Regions from separate parts of the Streptomyces sp. 17_S59 genome, predicted to be linked through region 2. Evidence: riboswitches for the same ligand, from Rfam matches in the RefSeq annotation. Region 2 holds a riboswitch; the other holds the start of a gene.

Region 1 (8,757 bases), 2.4 Mb from region 2:
CGCTGCCGGTCAGGGCGAAGAACACGTCGTCGAGGTCGGGGGTATGGACGGTGAGTTCGTCGGCCTCGATGCCGACGGAGTCCAGCCGGTCGAGGATGGCGCGCAGTTCGCGCTGGGTGCCGTCGCTGGGGATCTGCAGGGCGAGGGATTCGTCGTCCCGGGTCACCTCGTGCAGCGCTGAGGCGGCGGACCGGTACGCGGCCGGGTCGGTGAAGCGGAGCCGGATGTGTCCGCCGGGGATGAGCCGCTTCAGCTCCTCGGCGGTCCCTTCGGCCGCGATCTTGCCGCCGTTGAGCACCGCGATGCGGTCGGCGAGTTCGTCGGCTTCCTCCAGGTACTGGGTGGTGAGGAAGACGGTGACGCCGCCGGAGACGAGTTCGCGGATGATCTGCCACATGTTGTGGCGGGAGCGGGGGTCGAGGCCGGTGGTCGGCTCGTCGAGGAAGATGATCCGCGGGTTGCCGACGAGGGTCATGGCGATGTCCAGGCGGCGCTTCATACCGCCGGAGTAGGTGGAGGCGGGCTTCTTCGCGGCCTCCACCAGGTCGAAGCGTTCAAGGAGTTCGGCGGTGACCCGCCGTCCCTCGCGCTTGGACAGGTGGTGCAGGTCCGCCATGAGGAGCATGTTCTCCTCCCCGGTGATCAGACCGTCGACGGCGGAGAACTGCCCGGTGACACCGATCGCTGCACGCACGGCCTGTGCATCGGTGGCGAGGTCGTGGCCGCCGACGTGCAGGTCGCCGGCGTCGGCGGTGATGAGGGTGGACAGGATCTTGACGGCGGTGGTCTTGCCGGCACCGTTCGGGCCGAGCAGGGAGAAGATCGTTCCTTGCGGGACGGCCAGGTCGATGCCGTCGAGGACGGTCTTGTCGCCGTAGGACTTGCACAGCCCGTTCGCCGCGATGGCCAGGTCGGTCATGAGAAGTGCCCCCTTTTACTGGCTGCGGGTTTACAGGCTGCGGGCGGTGATGTCGCCGTGAGAGGTGGTGGCGCGGATGTCGAGTTCGGCGGTGCCGTCGTTCTTGAGGGCGTTGCTGATGCGGCCGTAGCTGGTGCCGGCGTCCAGGGAGGCGGAGACTCCGCGGGCGGCGCCGACCGTGATGTTTCCGGACTGGGTGCGGAGCACGACCGTGCCGCGCACGGCCTCGGCGATCCGGATGTCACCCCTCGCGGTGCTGATCTCCGCGGGGCCGTTGACCCGGCCGACCTCGACGTCGCCGTCGGTCGCGGTGAGGCGGATGCTCGCGGCCTCGTCGATCTTGATCTGGCGGTACGCGCCGTCGAAGGCGACGTCGCCGAGGCGCCCGACGCCGCGGAGTTCGGAGGCGGCGGTCCTGGCCTCGATGCGGGAGCCGGCGGGCAGCTGGACGGTGACCTCCAGGGATCCGGTGGGGCCGAAGAGCTGGTTCTGGGGCTCGGGGGTGCGGATCTGCAGGACGCCGTCGGCGTAGGTGACGGTGACCTGCTCGGCGGCCTTGACGTCGCGGCTCTTGGCGGGGTTGGCGGGCAGGACCTCGACGGTGGTGTCGGCGCGGTCGGCGGCGATGAGCTGGATGCGTCCGGCGGGGATGTCCAGGACGGCGGCGATCGGGGCGGGGGTGTCGAACTTCTGCATCGTGCTCTCCTTCGGGCTTGCTTGCCGGTGTTTCCGACAACGGAAAAGCTACGTTGCGTTCAAGGAAGTGGCAACAGGATCGTTGCGCCGAATCGGCATCAGTGCAGGTGAGAGCATGTAAATCGTTGCAACGGTTTTGGTTTTAATGCAACAGTCCTGCTCCTGAGCGTTGCAATGGAATGAAAGTGAACGCTATGGTGGAGACACCCGAGGAGCACGAAGGAGATTGCGATGCCGGGAGGCAGACTCACCCAGCAGGAACGCCAGCAGATCGCGCTGGGACTGGCCGACGGCCTCGCCTACGCGGAGATCGCCAGGCGCCTCGACCGCCCGACCTCGACCATCACACGCGAGGTCATGCGCAACGGCGGCCCCACCGCCTACCGCGCCGACCTCGCCCACCGGGCCACCGAACGCCGCGCCCACCGCCGCAGACAGGCCGTGCCCCGGGGCCCGGAGGCGCCCCCGCCGGCCCACGGACGCGACGCCGAGGCCGTGCGCGAGTACGAGGAGACGTTCACCACCCTCTTCATGCAATCGGGCCTGCCCAAGATGACGGCCCGGGTGCTGACCTGCCTCTACACCACCGACGCGGGCAGCCTCACCGCGTCCGAACTCGTCCGGCGCCTCCAGGTCAGCCCGGCATCCGTCTCCAAGGCGGTCGCGTTCCTCGAAAGCCAGGGCCTGATCCGCCGGGAACGCGACGAACGCCGCCGCGAGCGCTACATCGTCGACGACGACGTCATGTACCAGTCGACAATGGCCAGCGCCCGCGGCATCGGGCAACTCGCCGAAACCGCACGGCAGGGCGTCGGTGTCCTCGGCCCCGGCACCCCGGCCGCCGCCCGTCTCGAGAACATCGCCCGCTTCATGGACTTCGTCTGCGAGAGCATCGTCCGCTCCGCGGACCAGGCCCGCGAAGTCCTCCACACGAAATCCGGAACGACCTCGGACGGCACTGCCGAGCCGGGTCCGGAGGACGCCCGGCCCGCCGCCAACTGACCCGCCCCCGGCTAACCCTCCCCCAACGCCTCCAGCTGCTCCACGAACCACCGCCCCGGCGGCAGCGCCGTCGCCGCCGCGGCCAGGCGCTTCGTGCGTTCCGCGCGCTCGCCCGCGTCCATCAGGAGGGCCAGGTGGAGCGCGCGGGCCGTGGCCTCCACGTCGTACGGGTTGATGGTGATCGCCTCCTCGCCCAGCTCCGCCGCCGCGCCCGCCTCACGGGAGAGGACCAGGGCGCAGCCGTGGTCGGAGACGACGGGGACCTCCTTGGCGACCAGGTTCATGCCGTCCCGGATGGGGTTGACCAGGGCCACGTCCGCGAGCCGGTACGCGGCCAGGGAGCGCGGGAAGTCGTCCTCCAGCTGGAGGGCGACCGGCTCCCAATCGGCCGTGCCGAAGGTGGTGTTGATCTCCGCGGCCAGCCTTTCCACCTCCGTCATGTACTCGCGGTAGACCGCGAGGTCCTGCCGCGAGGGGTAGGCGAAGGCGATGTGCACGACCCGGCCGCGCCACTGCGGGCGGTCCTCCAGCAGCCGCCGGTACGCGCGCAGGCCGCGCACGATGTTCTTGGACAGCTCGGTGCGGTCCACCCGGACGATCGTCAGGCGGTCCGGACCGATCCGCTCGCGCAGCGCCGCCAGCCGCTCCTCCACGTCCGGCTGGTGCGCGCGCTCGCGCAGGAACTCCGCGTCCGCGCCGAGGCCGTGCACCCCGAGCCGCGTCGTGCGCCCCCCGAACCGCACCGCCGTCGCCGTGCCGTCCGCGTCGCGCTCGGTCTCCGCGCCCAGTACCTCTTCACAGCACGCCGCGAAGGCCTCCGCCCAGCGGCGGGTCAGGAACGCGGCCCGGTCGCCGCCCAGGATGCCGCGCAGCACCTGCTCGGCCACGTCGTCCGGCAGCAGCCGGTAGTAGTCCGGCGGGGCCCAGGGGGTGTGCGAGAAGTGCCCGATGCGCAGGTCCGGGCGGCGCTGCCGGAGCAGGCCGGGCACCAGGACCAGGTGGTAGTCCTGGACGAGCACGGAGGCGCCCTCCGCGGCCTCCTCGGCGATCGCGTCCGCGAAGGCGGTGTTGTACGCCACGTACGCCGACCACTGGGCGCGGAACTCCCGGTCGAAGACGGGCTCGAGCGGGGTCTGCCAGAGCAGGTGGTGGGCGAACCACAGGACGGAGTTGGCCACGCCGTTGTACGCGGCGGCGAAGGTGTCCGGCGGGATGTCCAGCATCCGCACCAGGTGGCCGCCGGTGTCGGCCGCGGCGAGTCTTCGCCCGGCGCGCCGGGCCGCCTCGCGGTCCACGGCGCTCATCGCGGCGCACACCCACACCGCCCCGGCGCCGGGCCCGATGGCGCTGAGGCCGGAGACCAGCCCGCCGCCGCCCCGGCCCGCCGCGAGCGACCCGTCCTGGAGCAGCCGGTAGGAGACCGGGCCGCGGTTGGAGGCGACGACGATCGGGGCGGGGTGCACGTGCTCATCGACCATGTCGGCAGCCTTGCCGTCCGGTGAACCGCTCAAACGTACGCTTAAGCGGCATGCCGCCGGGTGTACTCCGGTATCTCGGTCATCGGTGGCCGCTCCAGCGTGTCCACCTCGTACGTTCGCGGCACGAATCCCTCCGCCGTGCGTTCGAACTGGGTGAGGGCCGGACGCACCAGATGGCCGCGGGCCAGCCGCAGCTGCGCGGTGCGGTAGATGGCGGCGGCCATCCGGCCCAGCGCGCGGCCGTCCTGGTGACGGTGCTTGCGCACCCCCACGTCCACCTGGGCCAGCGCGTCCAGCCCCACCGTGTGCAGCGCGTCCACCAGCAGGCCCAGCTCCACCCCGTACCCCACGGGGAACGGCAGCTTCTCCAGTAGCGAGCGCCGCGCCGCGTACTCGCCGCCCAGCGGCTGCACGAACCCCGCCAGCTGCGGCCAGTGCAGGTTCAGCAGCGGGCGGGCCACCAGCTCGGTGACCCGGCCGCCCTGGCCGGAGACCTCGCCGAGCGGGCGGTCGTACATCCCCTTGACGAAGTGGACGTCCGGGTCGGTCAGCAGCGGGCCGACTATCCCGGAGACGAAGCCGGCGGAGAAGTCCTTCAGGTCCGCGTCCACGAAGCAGACGACGTCGCCGCTGGTCACCAGCAGCGAGCGCCACAGCACCTCGCCCTTGCCGGGCAGTGCGGGCAGCCGCGGCAGGATCTCGTCGCGGGCCACCACCCGCGCCCCGGCCGCCGCCGCGACCTCGGCGGTGCGGTCCGTGGAGCCCGAGTCCAGCACCACCAGCTCGTCCACGAGGGGGCACCTCCCATGCCCTTCAGGCGATGGGGGAGGCACGGCCTCGGACATCAGCTCCCGGCGGATCACGGACACGATCTCGCCGACCGTCGCCTCTTCGTTCAGCGCGGGCAGCACGACGCTGACCGTCGTGCCGGAGTCGCCTTTCGCAGCGAGCAGCTGGTCGAGCGGACGGTCTGCTGCGGACCAGGACCGCCGGGCCAGCCAGCGCTCCACCTCTTCCAGCACGTGCACGACTCCTCTTGTGTGTTGCGCGTGTTGTGACGCATCTCGCGGTTCGGACGGACCTCTCAAGGGTCCGTGCTCTCCGTTACAGTCTTGAACAACGCGGACGACTCCCGCATGCCGGGGTCGTCGTGCGCACAAAAGCCTGGGTTCCGCCCAGCGCCATACCGCTCATCCAGAGGGGCAGAGGGACACGGCCCGTTGAAGCCCCGGCAACCCTCCAGCCGGTCTCGGTCAGTCATCCGACGCGAGGCTCCCGGCGGGGAAGGTGCCAATTCCGTCTCACGGCGAGATTCGTCGTGAGGAAGATGAGGAGAAGGGGCCTCGCCTGCATGGCTGTCCACGCTGCTGTCCACGCTGTTGAAAGCTCTACGGCTGAAATCTCTACGGCTTCCGTTTCCCTGGGCCCTGCCGTGGCCCTCTCCTGCCGCGAGTGCGGCGAACGCTTCGCGCTCGGCCCGGTCTTCGCCTGTGCGGTCTGCTTCGGTCCGCTCGAGGTCGCGTACGAGCTTCCCGAGGGGGACCCGGAGGGGCTGCGCCGGCGCATCGAGGCCGGTCCGCCGAACATCTGGCGGTACGCGCCGCTGCTGCCCGTCCCCGCCGACGTGGCGGACAAGCCCAACCTGAACCCCGGCTTCACCAAGCTCGTCAAGGCCGACAACCTCGCGCGCGAACTGGGCGTCACCGGGGGCCTGTGGGTCAAGGACGACTCCGGCAACCCCACGCACTCCTTCAAGGACCGCGTCGTCGCGATCGCCGTCGAGGCCGCGCGCGCCTTCGGCTTCACGACCCTGTCCTGCTCGTCCACCGGCAATCTGGCCGGGGCCGTGGGCGCGGCGGCCGCGCGTGCCGGCTTCAAGTCCTGTGTCTTCATCCCGCACGACCTGGAGGCCGGCAAGGTCGTCATGGCCGCCGTCTACGGTGGCGACCTGGTCGGCATCGAGGGGACGTACGACGACGTCAACCGCTTCTGCAGCGAGCTGATCGGCGATCCGCTGGGGGAGGGCTGGGGCTTCGTCAACGTCAACCTGCGCCCCTACTACGGCGAGGGCTCGAAGACGCTCGCGTACGAGATCTGTGAGCAGCTGGGCTGGCGGCTGCCGGACCAGATCGTGGTGCCGGTGGCCTCCGGCTCCCAGCTCACGAAGATCGACAAGGGGCTGAAGGAGCTGATCGCGCTGGGGCTGGTCGAGGACCGCCCGTACCGGATCTTCGGGGCGCAGGCGACGGGCTGCTCGCCGGTCTCCCGGGCCTTCAAGGACGGCCACGACGTGGTGCGGCCGGTGAAGCCGGACACGATCGCGAAGTCGCTGGCGATCGGCAATCCGGCGGACGGGCCGTACGTGCTGGACATCGCGCGGCGGACGGGCGGGGCGGTCGAGGACGTCACGGACGAGCAGGTGGTCGAGGCGATCCGGCTGCTCGCGCGGACGGAGGGGATCTTCGCCGAGACGGCGGGCGGGGTGACGGTGGGCGTCACGCGCAAGCTGCTGGAGGACGGGGTGCTCGATCCTTCGCTGACGACGGTCGTCCTCAATACCGGGGACGGGCTGAAGACGCTGGATGCGGTGGCGGCGGGGCCGACGGCGACGATCCGCCCGTCGCTGGAGGCGTTCCGCGCGGCGGGGCGGTAGGGCGGGCGCGTTTGTCTTTCCCCACCCCGCCCCTTCCCGTAACCGGGGGCAAGCCCCCGGACCCCCGGTCCTCAAACGCCGGACGGGCTGAAAAATCAGCCCGTCCGGCGTTTGAGGACGACTGCGCGCAGCGCGGTCACGGGGTCTGGGGCGAAGCCCCCCACGCGGCGGAGCCGCACATCGATACAGCCGGGAAGGGGCGGGGTGGGGGCTAATCCAATCAACCCAACAGAACAGGTGACCCCATGAGCGTCAACGTCCGCATCCCCACCATCCTGCGCACCTACACCAATGGGCAGGCCGAGGTGGCTGCCGAAGGGGTGACCCTGGGCGAGGTCATCGCTTCGCTCGAGCGGAACCACCCCGGCATCGCCGCCCGCGTCCTCGACGAGCACGGCAAGCTGCGCCGGTTCGTGAACGTCTACGTCAACGACGACGACGTGCGCTTCGACGGAGGGCTGGAGGCCCCCACCCCGGACGGCGCGGGCGTGTCGATCATCCCTGCCGTCGCGGGAGGCTGAACCGGCGGTAAGCCCTGCGGCAAGGCCCTTTCGAAGGGTTCCTGAGAATTCTCCCGGAGTCACCCCGGCCGTAAAGCGGACGGGGTGATTCCGTCTGTTGAAGCGCGATACAGTTGGGGCGTTCCCCCTCCGGTGTCACTGCCGAACGCATATGAGAACCCGTCAAAATGTGCGCGAAACATGTGCGCGATTTGCCGGATTGGGGCCATTTTGCCCGGCCCGACTTGCCCCGAATCCTTTGGAAATCGGGATGAATGGCCGATCAGCCACGCCCGGATTTCTCGTCCGTGTGACCTGTTGCAGACGGCATCCGTGCAGATACATTCAGCCGCGGTCGACGCGTTCCGGCGCACACCCCCAACCTGTCTGGGGGTGAGGTATGACCCGGGTCCGCGAAGTGCGGTCCTGTGCAAGGGCCAGTAATAGGGGAGTTAGGCATGGCTCAGGGCACCGTCAAGTGGTTCAACGCGGAGAAGGGGTACGGCTTCATCGCGGTCGACGGTGGTGCGGATGTATTCGTCCACTACAGCGCGATCCAGATGGACGGTTACCGCACCCTCGAGGAGGGGCAGCGAGTCGAGTTCGAGATCTCGCAGGGCCAGAAGGGGCCGCAGGCTGACATGGTGAAGGTGACCGCCTGATCGGTTCGCGTCGCACTGATCGCGTCGCATCGACCATTGGCCACAAGCCACACAGCTTCGCCGAGGGGCCCGTACCGCCGAGGTACGGGCCCCTTGTGTATGCCCGCGCGCATCCGCGCCCGCGTGCCCTTTGCAGGCCCGCCCATGTGTGCGGCCACGCCTACAGGGGCAGGGATGGCAGAGGCGCTTGCACTCGATGGGGTCGAGTGCTAATCATTGGGCTTAGCACTCTCCGAGTGAGAGTGACAGATTTGGACCGTCGGTGAGGTCCGCGGGCCAAGCGGGGCAAGGAACCGCAGGGCTCGCAGGCCGTCCGTCGCGGGCGCCACACGGTCCGGACGCAGTCTCCACCCCGTCCTGGGAGGACCACTTCACATGGCCAAGATCATCGCGTTCGACGAGGAGGCACGGCGCGGTCTCGAGCGCGGGATGAACCAGCTCGCCGACGCCGTCAAGGTCACCCTCGGCCCCAAGGGCCGGAACGTCGTCCTCGAGAAGAAGTGGGGCGCCCCCACGATCACCAACGATGGTGTGTCCATCGCCAAGGAGATCGAGCTCGAGGACCCGTACGAGAAGATCGGTGCCGAGCTGGTCAAGGAGGTCGCGAAGAAGACGGACGACGTCGCCGGTGACGGCACGACGACCGCGACCGTCCTCGCCCAGGCGCTGGTCCGCGAGGGTCTGCGCAACGTGGCCGCGGGTGCCAACCCGATGGCCCTGAAGCGCGGCATCGAGAAGGCCGTCGAGGCCGTCTCCGCCTCGCTGCTCGAGCAGGCCAAGGACGTGGAGACCAAGGAGCAGATCGCCTCCACCGCCTCCATCTCCGCCGCCGACACCCAGATCGGCG
Region 2 (8,757 bases):
ACCCTAGTGAGCGGAATATGATCCTTTCAAATTCTCTGACGAAAAATCTGCACCGGCCGTTGCATCCTTTGCCAATACTCGACGGTCAGTAGCGGGGACTTGACGGTCGGATAGGCACAAGCCGGACAGCCGGGTACCGGTCAGGTGCGCGCAAGTCGCTTGAGCAGCAGCGCCGATGCGACCGGCCGCGCGCCCGCCTTGGCGACGCCGTCCGCCACCTCGCGGTCCGTGGAGACCACCACCACCGGACGGCCCGGCGGCTCCGCCCGGACCAGCTGCCGGATCAGCTCGTCGGCCGTCACACCCGGCTTGCTGAACAGCACCCGCACCCCGCGCGGCGGTGCCAGCAGCACCGGCGCGGCCAGCTCGGCGCCGTCGAAGACGCAGGTCACCTCCGCGCCCGTCTGTGCGGCGAGCATCGCCAGCCCGCCCAGCAGCCGCAGCCGCTGCTTGTCCAGCGGCATCGTCGGGTAACCGGTCTTGGTGACGTTGTAGCCGTCGACGACCAGATGCGCCTGAGGCAGCGCCAGCAGCTGGTCGAGCAGGGCGGGATCGGTCTCCGACAGTGCCCTCGTCGCAATGTCCTTGGGCGTCATCGTGCCCGGCCGCACCGCGTCCACCGTGTCCGCCGGGGGCACCGACACCGGGGGCAGCGCCAGCTCGCGCCGCAGCCCCTGCGCCGCGTCCAGCACCGTGTCCAGCAGCAGCCGCAGCCGCACGTCCTCCACGCTGCGCCCCTCACGGGCGGCCCGGCGGCTCGCCTCCAGGGCCGCCTCGGCCTCTGCCAGCCGCGCCTTGAACCGCCGGGTCTCGCCCGAGGCCGCCGCCTTCTCTGCGGCCGCCTCCGCGCGCACGGCCTCCAGCTCCGCCTGCACCTTGCGCAGCGCCGCCTCGCCGCGCCGCACGTCGCTCTGCGCACTGCGCAGCTTGCGGTGCAGCGACTCGGCCTCCCGGCGGGCCGCGTCCAGCTCGCCGCGGACCCGCTCGGCCTCCGCCTTCGCCTCGGCCCGTGCCGCCGCCAGCTCCTCGTGCAGCCGCTCCAGCTCGCGCCGGGTCTCCTCGCCGGCCCGCTCGGCGCTCGCCCGCTGGGCCTCCTCGCCGGCCGCCGTGACCAGCTTGACCCAGCCCGCCGGCCGCAGCACGAAGGCCATGGCCGCCACGTCCTCGGGGTCCGCGGCGGCCGGCGGCGAACCGGCGTCCAGCGCCTCGACCAGCTCGGACTCCAGCTCGCGCAGCCGCGCGGAGATCCGCTGCCGGAAGGCGGGGTCGCCCTCCACCGCGGCCGCCATGGCGTTGCCCGCGAACTTGGCCCGCCGGCTGGGCGTGAACCGCGCGTACTGCCGCAGCTGGGCCGGGAGTTCGGCGACCGTCAGACCGCCGAAGGCCTCCGCGACCAGCCCGATGACCTTGCGCCGGATCCCCTCCGGCAACGGGCGGTCGAGCACCTCGCTGACGCCGTCGTCGGCCCCGCCGGCGTCACCGGCCGCCTCCACGCCGTCGCCCGTGTGCTCCACCACCGCTTCATCGCTCCCGTTCTTCAGGCATGTGCGCCCGGCCGGTCCACCAGCTCGATCTGGTCGACCGCGTTGCACCAACGGCACCGCACCGACTCGATCGTCTCACTGACCACCTCGCGCTCCTCAACCGTCGGCTCTCCGGCCAGATCCAGGTGCACGAAGTCGACGGACCTGGTCGTCCGGGTCACGTCGAAGCGCGTCAGGTTGCCGCACAGCGTGCAGCGCCACCGGGTGCCGGCAGTCGGCTGGGGTACGCCCATCGTGTCGTCCGTCCTCGTCGAGTGGTCTGCGGTCTGCGAGGTGCTCCCCGTAACCCTACGGCCTGGTGGTCACCCGGGGCGGTGCCACCGGCCGTAGCCGAACGCCCGGCGAGGCGCTCCGGTCCGGTTGCGCCCGGTACGCCATGATCTGGCCATGATCGAGAACGCAGAGCACCCGGGCAGAACCGGCACCCCCGTGGTGACGTGGACAATCCTGGCCGTCTGCGGCGCGGTCTTCCTGGTCGGGCCGATGTCCGGCCTCAACCCGGCCTACGGCACCGGGGCCGCGCTCCAGGCGGCCCAGAGCGCCTACTTCGAGCGCTGGGGCGTCGTGCCGCGGGAGCTGTGGCTGGGCTCCCCCCTGGCTCTCGGCACCCCGTTCACGGCGCTGTTCGTCCACGGCAACTGGCTGCACCTGCTGGGCAACATGCTCTTCCTCTATGTCTTCGGCGCAATGACCGAGGCGCGCATGGGCCGTTCCTCCTTCGCCCTGTGCTACCTCGTGACCGGCTGTCTCGCCCTGCTCGGCTACGCAGCCGTGCACGCCGACTCCGGCCGTACGCTCGTGGGGGCGTCCGGCGCCGTCTCCGGCGTGCTCGGCGCGTTCCTCTATCTCTTCCCCAGGGCGCGCGTCACCAGCCTCCTGCCGTTCCTCTTCTTCCTGCCGCTGCGGCTGCCCGCCTGGGCCGTGCTGCTGTTCTGGTTCGTCCTCCAGTGGCTGGCGGCCGGCACGGCGGCGGGACGGCCCGGGGTCGCCTATCTCGCCCACGTCGTGGGCTTCGCGCTCGGCTTCGGCTTCGCCTGGGTGTGCGGGAGCCGTGCGGCTAAAGTGAAGGGCGCAACCAGGTCCACCGAAGGAGACAAAGCGACGTGATCACCTCGATCGTGCTCATCAAGACCGACGTGGACCGGATTCCCGAGATCGCCGAGACCATCGCCGCCATCGAGGGCGTCAGCGAGGTCTACTCGGTCACCGGCGGGGCCGATCTGATCGCGCTGGTGCGGGTGGCCCGCCACGACGACCTCGCGGACCTCATCCCGGGCCGGATCAGCAAGGTGCCGGGCGTGGCCTCGACGGAGACCCACATTGCCTTCCGCACCTACTCCCACCACGACCTCGAGGCCGCGTTCGCGATCGGCCTCGACAGCTGACGGACCGGCCGGCCCGCACGCCCGCACGGCGGCAACGGACCGGCCCGATCCGGCGGTTCAGCCCGCCACGGCCGCGGTGTCCGGGACGCAGCGGCCGCCCTCGGTGCGGTAGAGCCACCGGGCGCCGTTCGCCACCAGCTCCCCGACGGCCCGGACGAACCGCTCGACGTGCTCGTCGGGCGTCCCGGCGCCGAAGCTGACCCGGACGGCGTTCAGCGACTGCCCCTCGTCGGGCGCCCCGCACTCGCCCGGCTCCGCCCGGTCCCCGCCCAGCAGCGTGCGGACCAGCGGGTGCGCACAGAACAGGCCGTCGCGGACGCCGATGCCGTACTCGGCGGACAGCGCGGCGGCGAAGTGGGAGCTGTTCCAGCCGTCCACGACGAAGGAGATGACGCCCACGCGCGGTGCGTCGTCGCCGAACAGCGACAGCACCCGCACCCCGGGCACCCGGGCCAGTCCGGCCCGGACCTCCGCCACCAGCCGCCGCTCGCGCTCGACCAGCCGGCCGAAGCCCGCCTCGGCGAGCGCCTTGCAGGCGGAGGCGATGGCGTAGGCGCCGATGACGTTGGGCGAACCGGCCTCGTGCCGCGCGGCGGTGGCGTGCCACTCGACGTCCACTCCCCCGCCGGCGCGCCGCGCGACCCGGCGGCTCGCGCCCCCGCCCGCCAGGTACGGCTCCGCCGCCCGCAGCCAGTCCGCGCGCCCGGCCAGGACGCCGGAGCCGAACGGCGCGTACAGCTTGTGCCCCGAGAAGGCCACCCAGTCGACGTCCAACTCCCCGATGTCCACCGGGTGATGCGGCGCCAGCTGCGCAGCGTCCAGCACGATCCGCGCACCGTGGGCATGGGCGGCCGCGGCCAGTTCGCGCACGGGCCACAGCTCGCCGGTGACGTTGGACGCACCGGTCACACAGACCAGGGCGGGCCCGTGGGGGTCACGGCCGGCCAGGGCCCGCTCCAGGGCCTCGACCGCCGCCCGGGGCGAGCGCGGGGCGTCCAGGCAGGTGACGCGGCCGGCGGGCCAGGGCAGCAGCGCGGCGTGGTGCTCGGTCTCGAAGACGAACACCTGGCAGTCGGCGGGCAGTACGGCCGCGAGGAGGTTGAGCGAGTCGGTGGTGGACCGGGTGAACACGACCTGGTCGCCCGGGCGGCAGCCGAGGAACTCCGCGACGGCGGCCCGGCTGTTCTCGAAGAGTTCGGTGGAGAGCTGCGAGAGGTACCCGGCGCCGCGGTGCACGCTGCCGTAGTAGGGCGCGTACGCGGCCACGTCGTCCCACACGCGCTGCAGGGCCGGGGCGCTGGCGGCGTAGTCGAGCGCCGCGTACGTCACCTCGCCTCCGGTGACGAGCGGCACGCGGACATTGCTTCCCAGAACGGGCAGCGGGGAGAGGGTGAGGACAGGCATGGCGAACTCCCGTACGAGGCAGGCGAATTCAAGGGGGTAAAGGGTGAAGGGTGTACGGAAAAGGGCTCTCGGAGCCCTAGCGCATTCGCTGCATCACGGAAGTTCTCCCTCGACAACCAGGATCCCTGGCGAGGGATCCGCGCTTGCCACAGGCTCTGCTGCCTGCGACCTGGTCATCACCCGGGGCACCCCGCCACGGAAGGAGGGTTGCCGGACAGCGGGCCGGGGCCGTGTCGCTGTCACTCGTGACCTTGCGGAGGAGTATGGCACAGGTTGGGGTGGGCGGGGGTTTCATTTCAAACGCCGGACGGGCTGAATTTTCAGCCCGTCTGGGGGCACCTCCCAGCGGTAGCTGGGGGAGTTTGAGGACCGGGGGTCCGGGGGCAGAGCCCCCGTTTACGGGAAGGGGCGGGGTGGGGAAAGGCCCGCCGCAGGCGCGCCCTACGCGTTGCTCGCCGCCACCCACCGCTCCAGCACCCGCCGCGCCGCCCCCGAGTCGATCGACTCCGCCGCCCGGACCATCGCAGCCGTGATCTGCTCCACCAGTGGAGCCTCCGTGGGCGCCAACGCCACCAACGCCGCAGCCGAGTTCAGCAGCACCGCATCCCGCACCGGCCCCGTCTCCCCACCCAGCACCCGCCGCGCCACATCCGCGTTGTACGAGGCGTCCGCACCCCGCAGGGCGTCCACCGGGACCAGGGGGATCCCCACGTCACGGGGGTCGAAGGGCTCCTCCCGCACCGAGCCGTCGCGGACGATCCACACCCGCGAGGTCGCCGTCGTGGTCAGCTCGTCCAGCCCGTCGTCGCCGCGGAAGACCAGCGCCGAGGAGCCGCGCTCGGCGAGCACCCCGGCCAGGATGGGCGCCATGCGGGCGTCCGCGACGCCGGTCGCCTGGGCGCGCACCCGCGCGGGGTTGGTCAGCGGGCCGAGCACGTTGAAGGTCGTACGGATGCCCAACTCGCGCCGTGCCCCCGCCACGTGCCGCAGCGCGGGGTGGAACTTCACCGCGAAGCAGAAGGTGATGCCGGCCTCCTCGGCCACCTCCACCACCCGGTGCGGCTTCAGGTCCAGGTTGACGCCCAGCTTCTCCAGGACGTCCGAGGCGCCGCTCGCGGAGGAGGAGGCGCGGTTGCCGTGCTTGACGACCTTCACGCCCGTCCCGGCCACGACGATCGAGGACATGGTGGAGATGTTGACCGTCTTGGCGCCGTCGCCGCCCGTGCCGACGATGTCCACGCTGGGGCCGGGCACCTCGATCAGGTTGGCGTGCTCGTACATCGCCCGCACCAGGCCGGAGATCTCGGCGACGGTCTCGCCCTTGGCCCGCAGCGCGACCGCGAAGCCGGCGATCTGGGCGTCGGTGGCCTCGCCGCGCATGATCCGGTCCATGGCCCAGGCGGTGTCGTCCGCGGTCAGGTCCACGCGGTTGAGGAGGGCGTCGAGGAGGCGGGGCCAGGAAGGGGCCACCGAGCGCTCGCCGCCTGCCGGGGTCGCAACGTTCATGGTCCACACTCCTGGTGGTCGGCCCTCGGCACGGACGCGCGAGGGTCCACTGATATACCCGTCCAGCCTATCCAGATCGCGGACGGCGAAGAGCCCCGTCCAAGCGCTGGACGGGGCTCTTGCCGTGGCGATCAGTGTCTGGTGATCAGTGCGCGGAGATCAGCCGTGTCGTGATCAGTGGTGACCGTGACCGCTGGTGATCTCGTGGTACTCCTCCGCGGTGGCCTTGGGGATGTGCGTCCCCTCGCCGTAGAAGCCCTTCGAGAGCTTCACGCGGAGCTTCTGGCCGGCACCGGCCTTGCGGGCGACGCCGTTCTCGTCGACCTCGGGCTCCAGCTCGAGCGGCTTGGGCTGCTCGTGCGCCGTGAGGGTGTGCAGCTGCTCCTGCGAGAGCGGCTCGTGGACCTCGACGAACTCGCCGTGCGGCAGGCGCTTGATGATGCCCGACTCGCGGCCGTGCAGCACCTTGTCCTTGTCGCGGCGCTGCAGACCCATGCAGATCCGGCGGGTCGCGATGAACGCGAGGACCGGGCCGACGAAGAAGGAGATGCGGACGAACCAGGTGATGGCGTTGATCGACAGGTGGAAGTGGGTCGCCCACAGGTCGTTGCCACCACCGATCATCATCACGCCGTAGGCGGTGAGCCAGGCCACGCCGAACGCGGTGCGCGTCGGGGCGTTGCGCGGGCGGTCGAGCAGGTGGTGCTCGCGCTTGTCACCGGTGACCCAGGACTCGATGAACGGGTAGACCGCGATGGCCGCGAGGACCACCGGGAAGATCATCATCGGGATGAACACGCCCAGGACGAACGTGTGGCCCCAGACGTTGATCTCCCAGCCCGGCATGACACGGATCAGACCCTCGGCGAAGCCCATGTACCAGTCGGGCTGGGCGCCGGTGGACACCTGGTCCGGACGGTACGGGCCGATGGCCCAGATCGGGTTGATCGTGGCGATCGCCGCGATGGCCGCGATGACACCGAAGACCAGGAAGAAGAAGCCTCCGGCCTTGGCCATGTAGACCGGCAGCAGCGGCATGCCGACCACGTTCTCGTTCTTCCGGCCGGGGCCGGGGAACTGCGTGTGCTTGTGGTAGAAGACCAGGATCAGGTGCGCCACCAGCAGGCCGAGCATGATGCCCGGCAGCAGCAGGACGTGGATCGAGAAGAACCGCGGCACGAAGTCCGAGCCGGGGAACTCGCCGCCGAACAGGAACATCGAGATGTACGTGCCCACGATCGGGAACGACAGGATCGCACCCTCCATGAACCGGACACCGGTGCCGGAGAGCAGGTCGTCCGGCAGGGAGTAACCGGTGAAGCCGGTGAACATGCCGAGGACGAACAGCAGGAAGCCGAACAGCCAGTTGACCTCACGCGGCTTGCGGAACGCACCGGTGAAGAAGACGCGCATCATGTGCACGAACATGCCGGCCAGGAAGATCAGCGCGGCCCAGTGGTGGATCTGCCGGATGAGCAGACCGCCCCGCACGTCGAAGCTGATGTCGACGGTCGACTTGAACGCCTCCGACATCTGCAGGCCCTGCAGCGGCTCGTACGAGCCGTGGTACACGACCTCGTTCATGCTGGGGTGGAAGAACATCGTCAGGTACACACCCGTGAGGATGATGATGACGAAGCTGTAGAGGCAGATCTCACCCAGCATGAAGGACCAGTGGTCCGGGAAGATCTTCCGCATGTTGACCTTGGCCAGGCTGTAGATGCCCAGCCGGCCGTCGGCCCAGTCGGCGACCCGCTCGCCCGCGGGCGCCTTGCGGCGTGAATCGGTTGCAGTGCTCATCCGCGCTCCCAGAAGGCAGGACCGACGGGCTCGGCGAAGTCGCCCATGGCCTCGAGGTAGCCCTTGTCATTGACCTTGATCCGCAGCTGCGGAAGGGCGTGGCCGGCCGGGCCGAAGATCACGCGACCGCCGTCGGAGAGGTCGAAGGTGGACTGGTGGCACGGGCACAGCACGTGGTGGGTCTGCTGCTCGTAGAGGCTGATCGGGCAGCCGACGTGCGTGCAGATCTTGGAGTACGCGACGATGCCGTCCGCGGACCAGTCGAGCGAGCGCTTGTCCTTGATGTTCTCCGGGCGGAGCCGGACGATCATCAGGGCGGCCTTGGCGATCTGCTGCTGGAAGTCGTGGTCCTCCTCCGACATGCCCTCGGGCATGGCGAAGGTGAGGGAGCCGACCTGGATGTCCTCGGGACGCAGCGGCTGCATCGTGTTCTGGTTGATGAGCATCTTGCCCTCGGACCAGGCGGTCTTGCGCAGCTTGGTGCCCGGCAGCGGGCCCAGGTCGCGGAAGAGCACCACGGCGGAGAGCGGCAGCAGGGCCATCGCGCCGAACATGGTGTTGCGCAGCAGCTTGCGGCGGCCGAAGCCGGACTCCTCGGCGCCCTGCTTGAAGTCGGCCAGCACCTTGGCCCGGACCTCCGGGGAGGCCTCGATCGGGTGCCGCTCGTCGGCGTGCTCGACGTCCGACATCAGGGTGCGGGCCCAGTGGACCGCGCCCGCGCCGATGCAGAACAGCGCCACGCCGAGGGTGAGCCCCAGCGCGAAGTTCAGGGCGCTGACGTGACCGATCGGGAAGACGTAGATGCTCTTGTCGACCGGAAGGGTCACATAGGAGGCGATGAAGCCGACCGTCGCCAGCATCGAGAGCGTGAACAGGAAGGCGACCACGCGCTCGGAGCGCTTGGCGGCCCGCTCGTCGATGTCCTGGATGCGGGGCTCGTGCGGCGGCAGTCCCGGGTCGGCGAACGGGTCGCCCGCGGTGGCTACCGCGCCTTCGTGCGCGCCCTGCGCGCTGGGCAGGGTCTCTTCTGGAATGTCTTGGCTACTCATGACTTCTTGGCCTTGGCGGTGTGGGCGGCGACCCAGATGGCGACGGCGACCAGCGCGCCCAGACCGAAG

The links. Region 2 has a riboswitch for S-adenosylmethionine ahead of AC1Z4A_RS07435 (aminotransferase class V-fold PLP-dependent enzyme). Riboswitches for the same ligand answer to the same signal wherever they lie in the genome.
Region 1: another riboswitch for S-adenosylmethionine. It lies ahead of thrC (threonine synthase); the one in region 2 lies ahead of AC1Z4A_RS07435 (aminotransferase class V-fold PLP-dependent enzyme).

Annotation. Positions count from the first base shown of each region.
Region 1 covers NZ_JBXOWD010000001.1:4,113,426-4,122,182, forward strand. The annotation lists gene AC1Z4A_RS18605 (ATP-binding cassette domain-containing protein) at 1-919, opposite strand, end outside; gene AC1Z4A_RS18610 (DUF4097 family beta strand repeat-containing protein) at 950-1,615, opposite strand; gene AC1Z4A_RS18615 (GbsR/MarR family transcriptional regulator) at 1,847-2,617, shown strand; gene AC1Z4A_RS18620 (alpha,alpha-trehalose-phosphate synthase (UDP-forming)) at 2,629-4,095, opposite strand; gene AC1Z4A_RS18625 (glucosyl-3-phosphoglycerate synthase) at 4,137-5,117, opposite strand; SAM riboswitch class I at 5,283-5,429, shown strand; gene thrC (threonine synthase) at 5,423-6,748, shown strand; gene AC1Z4A_RS18635 (MoaD/ThiS family protein) at 6,994-7,269, shown strand; gene AC1Z4A_RS18640 (cold-shock protein) at 7,707-7,910, shown strand; gene groL (chaperonin GroEL) at 8,286-8,757, shown strand, end outside.
Region 2 covers NZ_JBXOWD010000001.1:1,710,820-1,719,576, forward strand. The annotation lists gene AC1Z4A_RS07415 (NYN domain-containing protein) at 141-1,514, opposite strand; gene AC1Z4A_RS07420 (hypothetical protein) at 1,538-1,777, opposite strand; gene AC1Z4A_RS07425 (rhomboid family intramembrane serine protease) at 1,932-2,651, shown strand; gene AC1Z4A_RS07430 (Lrp/AsnC ligand binding domain-containing protein) at 2,648-2,929, shown strand; gene AC1Z4A_RS07435 (aminotransferase class V-fold PLP-dependent enzyme) at 2,987-4,333, opposite strand; SAM riboswitch class IV at 4,468-4,584, opposite strand; gene trpD (anthranilate phosphoribosyltransferase) at 4,775-5,839, opposite strand; gene qcrB (cytochrome bc1 complex cytochrome b subunit) at 6,014-7,639, opposite strand; gene qcrA (cytochrome bc1 complex Rieske iron-sulfur subunit) at 7,636-8,688, opposite strand; gene qcrC (cytochrome bc1 complex diheme cytochrome c subunit) at 8,685-8,757, opposite strand, start outside.